DNA from 2 places in the Streptomyces sp. NPDC000983 genome. Region 2 is predicted to be linked to the other one. Evidence: riboswitches for the same ligand, from Rfam matches in the RefSeq annotation. Region 2 holds a riboswitch; the other holds the start of a gene.
The links. A riboswitch is a leader RNA that binds a small molecule or an ion and turns the genes downstream of it on or off. The one in region 2 is predicted to bind glycine.

Region 1 (2,382 bases), on a different contig from region 2:
GCCGTCGGCGACGACCTGGTACCCGGCGCGCGGGACCCGGCGGCCCTCGGCGATCAGCCCGACCAGGACCCGCGGCGGGTTCTGCTCGGCCTTCGCGGCGGCCTCGGTGAGCGCCTCGCGCCCGACGAAGTCGCCCTCCTTCTCGAACTTGACCACCCGGCCGAGCCCGGCGTCGAACGGCGTCAGCGAGGTCGTCAGCTCGTGCCCGTACAGCGGCATGCCCGCCTCCAGGCGCAGCGTGTCCCGGCAGGACAGGCCGCAGGGGACCAGGCCGGCGCCCGCGCCCGCCTCGGTCAGCGCCTGCCACAGCTCGACGGCGTGCTCGGGCTTCACGAACAGCTCGAAGCCGTCCTCGCCGGTGTAGCCGGTGCGGGCGATCAGCGCCGGGACGCCCGCGACCTCGCCGGGGAGCCCGGCGTAGTACTTCAGGCCGTCGAGGTCGGCGTCGGTGAGCGACTTCAGGATGCCGGGGGACTCGGGGCCCTGGACGGCGAGCAGCGCGTAGGCGTCCCGGTCGTCGCGGACCTCGGCGTCGAAACCGGCGGCACGGTCCACCAGCGCGTCCAGGACGACCTGGGCGTTGGAGGCGTTGGCGACGACCATGTAGGTGGGGGAACCGGCCTCGGTCCCGGCCAGCCGGTAGACGATCAGGTCGTCCAGGATGCCGCCGTCGGCCTGGCAGATCATGGTGTAGCGGGCGCGGCCGGTGCCGATGGTGGCGATGTTGCCGACCAGCGCGAAGTTCAGCAGTTCGGCGGCCTGCGGGCCGGTCACGGTGATCTCACCCATGTGGGAGAGGTCGAACAGGCCGGCCCGCGTGCGCACGGCGTTGTGCTCGTCGCGCTCGGAGCCGTAGCGCAGCGGCATGTCCCAGCCGGCGAAGTCGGTCATCGTCGCGCCGAGCGAGCGGTGCAGGGCGTCGAGGGCGGTACGGCGGGGTTCGGTACTGCTCATCGGTCGGTCGTCTCCCAGGGCATGACAGGCGAGGGCGAGGTCTTTCCTCCCCATCTGTCATCGGAACCTGAGAGGTTCGCCATGACCGTCTGGACATGGCTTGCACCTTGGGTGGGGCCACCGCTTGAGGGGCCCGCTTTTCAGATGTGCCTCGCCCGCGCGGTAAGGGGGCCTGAGAGATTCAAGGGAGGGACTTGCTCCTTCGGCGTCCCAGCAGAAGGCTGGGAACTCTCCCGCGCGGATTCGAACGGCCGGTATGCAGTTGGCGCGGACATCATTGCATGGCCGAGGGGTATCGGGGCAGGCCGCATCTGTAACCGGCTTGTGGCGGTACGCACACGAAATCGCTGAAGATCGCCCATTACCTTCTCTTTACGTTCGATGGGAAGGGGGCTCCCGACCCCGGAGGAGGACGATGACGGTGAACAGGACCACGGCCTGTGCGACGACCTCGGGCATCGCACTGCCCGAGCAGACCGCGGCCCCGTCCGCCGAGGCCCGCGGCGCGGTCCCCGCCCGCGTCGTCCGCGACCTGCGGGAGCGGGCGGGCCGCAGCCCGCACGCCCTGCTCTTCGGCCCCAAGGACCTCGTGGTGATCACCGGCCTGCCCGGCAGCGGCAAGTCCACCCTGATGCGGCGCACCGTGAAGGGCCCGCGGATCGACTCCCAGGACACCCGCGACCGCTGGGACGCCCGGATGCCCGCCCGCCTGCCCTACGCCGTCTACCGCCCCCTCGTCCGCCTCGCCCACTACGCCGGCCTCTGGCGCGCCCTGCGCTCCGGCGAGGGCGTCGTCGTGCACGACTGCGGCACCCAGGCCTGGGTGCGCGGCTGGCTCGCCCGCGAGGCCCGGCGCCGCGGCGGCACCCTGCACCTGCTGCTCCTCGACGTCACCCCCGACCAGGCGCTCCAGGGCCAGCGCGAGCGCGGACGCGGCGTCTCGCGGTACGCCTTCCTGCGGCACCGCTCGGCGGCGGGGCGGATGCTGCGCGCGGTGGAGGAGGGCGAACTGCCCCCGGGGTGCGGGTCGGCGGTGCTGGTCGACCGGGAGGCGGCGAGCGCGCTGCGGCGGATCGCGTTCACGGGCTGATCCGGGGGCGCCCGGCAGGCGCTAGCCTTTTGAGCCACAACAGCGGTTCACGGCAGGCGGTCGAAGAGATGGACTTCCCGGCGGATCTCCCCGCGGACTTCCCGGCACAGGCGCACCCCCATCCGCACGGCGGATGGCCCGGCAACGAGCTGGAGGAGGTGCTCTCCGCCTCCCTCGGCGTGCCCTCGGCGGGCGGCCGGATCATCGAGGTCCTCGGGCGCAGCTACCTCTGGGTCCCGCTGCCCTCGGGGGGCGGGCCGGACAGCGGCCCGCTGGACCTGCCCACACTGGAGATCCAGGGCCAGGCGTTCGTGCCGGTCTTCAGCTCCGAGCAGCAG
Region 2 (2,382 bases):
TGCTGGTCGCCTTCTCCCGGCGGATGTGCTGCTCACGCGTCTGCAGCGCCAGCCGGTACGCCTTGTTGCCGTCTGCGTCCACGGAGACCCCGACGAGCCGTCCGGGCAGGCTGCGCGCGAACTTCTCGTGGACGGCCATGTAACCGGCGTGCGGGCCGCCGAAGCCCATGGGGACACCGAACCGCTGCGTGGTGCCGACGGCGATGTCCGCGCCGAGCGCACCCGGCGAGGTCAGCAGCGTCAGGGCGAGCAGGTCGGCGGCGACGGTGACGAGCGCGCCGAGTCCGTGGGCCTGCTCGATGACGGGCTTGATGTCCCGCACGGCACCGGAGGCGCCCGGGTACTGGATCAGCACGCCGTTGATCTCACGCGCGGCGATCTCGGCCGGGATGCCGTCGCTGAGGTCGGCGACGACGACCTCGACGCCGGTCGGCTCGGCGCGCGTCTCGATCACCGCGATGGTCTGCGGCAGCGCGTCCGCGTCGATCAGGAACAGGCCCTTCTTGTTCCTGCCCATGCGCCGGGACAGCGCCATGGCCTCGGCGGCGGCCGTCCCCTCGTCGAGCAGCGAGGCCCCGGAGGTGGGCAGCCCGGTGAGCTCGGCGACCATCGTCTGGAAGTTCAGCAGCGCCTCCAGGCGCCCCTGCGAGATCTCCGGCTGGTACGGCGTGTAGGCCGTGTACCAGGACGGGTTCTCCATCACGTTGCGCAGGATCACCGGCGGGGTGAAGGTGCCGTAGTAGCCGAGCCCGATCATGGAGTCGAGCACCTGGTTGCGGTCGGCGAGCGACCGCAGCTCGGCGAGCACCTCGGCCTCGGTCCGGGCGCCCGGCAGCGCGAGCGAGTCGGCGTTCTTGATCACATCCGGTACCGCGGCGGCGGTGAGCTCGTCCAGCGAGCCGTATCCGACCTGGGCGAGCATCTTGGCCCGGGCTTCCTGGTCAGGTCCGATGTGACGCTGCTCGAAGGGGATGCCCGACTCGAGCTCGGAGAGAGGAATGCGGTGGGCGGTCATTGCGGAGGCCTCCTGGTCTGACGCGACCGGTGGGGGGCACCACGGCACGGGTACCCGGACGGCCTCCCCCTCTGTCATCTCAACCTGAGAGCTTCACCGGGGTCCCGAAGGGCACCCGGCTTTCACCGTCGGTGAGAGCGGACACCGTCGACACCCGCTCTGCTTTCCAGAGTGACCTCGTCCGTGCGGTACGTGGGCCTGAGAGATTCCGGGGAGGATTTGCTCCTTCGGCGCCTCCGGATGGTGTCCGAAGGACTCTCCCGCACGGGGTCAGCAGCCGCTTGAAGCGTACCAGCGAGGTCAACGTCCAGGCGTTCGAGTGGCCGCCTCACCCGATGTGCTCTTTTGTAGTGCTTACGGATGATTCGCGAGCAAGTGGAGGGCCCGTGCAGACCGACATCGATCCGCGCAACCTGATCGGCCGCAAGGCCTTCGACCAGAACGGCACGAAGATCGGCACGATCGACGAGATCTACCTCGACGACGCGACCGGCATACCGGAGTGGGCCGCCATACGCACCGGCCTGTTCAGCAGGGACGCCTTCGTCCCCCTGGAGCCCAGCGAACTGGTCGAGGGCACCCTGCACGTCCCCTTCGAACGCGCCCTGATCAAGGACGCCCCCGACTTCGGGGTGGGCCGCCACCTCTCCCCCGAACAGGAACTCCAGCTCTACCACCACTACGGTCTGGACATCACGTCACCCCCGCCCCCGGACCACGACTTCGGCAACCTGGCGGGCACCGAGGACAAGGACACCTGACCCGCGCACGCGCCCTGCCGTCGCGCCGCCGAGCCGAACGGGTGGCACACGGGCCCCCGCCCACGCGTTCCGTCCTGCCGTCCGCGGCTCAGGCGTGCGCCCCGTCCACGGCGACACCGTCCATCCCGACCCCGGGCTCCGCCTCCACCAGCGGCAACGGCTCCGCCACCGCCAGCGCCGGATCGTCCACCCGGAACGTCCGCACCCGCCCCACCTCCGAGGCCGGCGTCTCGAACCGCACCGTTACCCGCCCGAGCCCGCTGCCCTGCACCCAGCCGTGCCCGTACTCGGCGTGCCTGACGTCATGGCCGGCGGGCCACCGCCGCTCCCCCGGCACCTCGGCCTCCCCCGGCCCGCCGGGCTCCCGCTCGCCCTCCTCCGCCGTTTCGCGCGCCGTCTCCAGCTCCCCCGCTGCCTGCGCGAACAGGTCCTCCTGCGTGTAGTCGGCGAGCCCGCTGACCCCGACCCCCAGCAGCCGCACACCCCCGGTGGTGTCCACCGACTCCAGCAGCCGCGCGGCCGCTTCCCGCACCACCGCCGGATCGTCCGTGGGCCCGCGCAGCGTCTCGGACCGCGTCAGCGTGGAGAAGTCGTAGCGCCGCACCT

Region 1: another riboswitch for glycine. It lies ahead of gcvT (glycine cleavage system aminomethyltransferase GcvT); the one in region 2 lies ahead of gcvP (aminomethyl-transferring glycine dehydrogenase).

Annotation. Positions count from the first base shown of each region.
Region 1 covers NZ_JBEPBM010000007.1:27,059-29,440, forward strand. The annotation lists gene gcvT (glycine cleavage system aminomethyltransferase GcvT) at 1-954, opposite strand, end outside; glycine riboswitch at 999-1,104, opposite strand; glycine riboswitch at 1,105-1,200, opposite strand; gene ABT296_RS10030 (AAA family ATPase) at 1,370-2,044, shown strand; gene ABT296_RS10035 (enhanced serine sensitivity protein SseB) at 2,113-2,382, shown strand, end outside.
Region 2 covers NZ_JBEPBM010000016.1:9,832-12,213, reverse strand. The annotation lists gene gcvP (aminomethyl-transferring glycine dehydrogenase) at 1-1,015, opposite strand, end outside; glycine riboswitch at 1,192-1,288, opposite strand; gene ABT296_RS19640 (PRC-barrel domain-containing protein) at 1,402-1,776, shown strand; gene ABT296_RS19635 (DNA polymerase IV) at 1,865-2,382, opposite strand, start outside.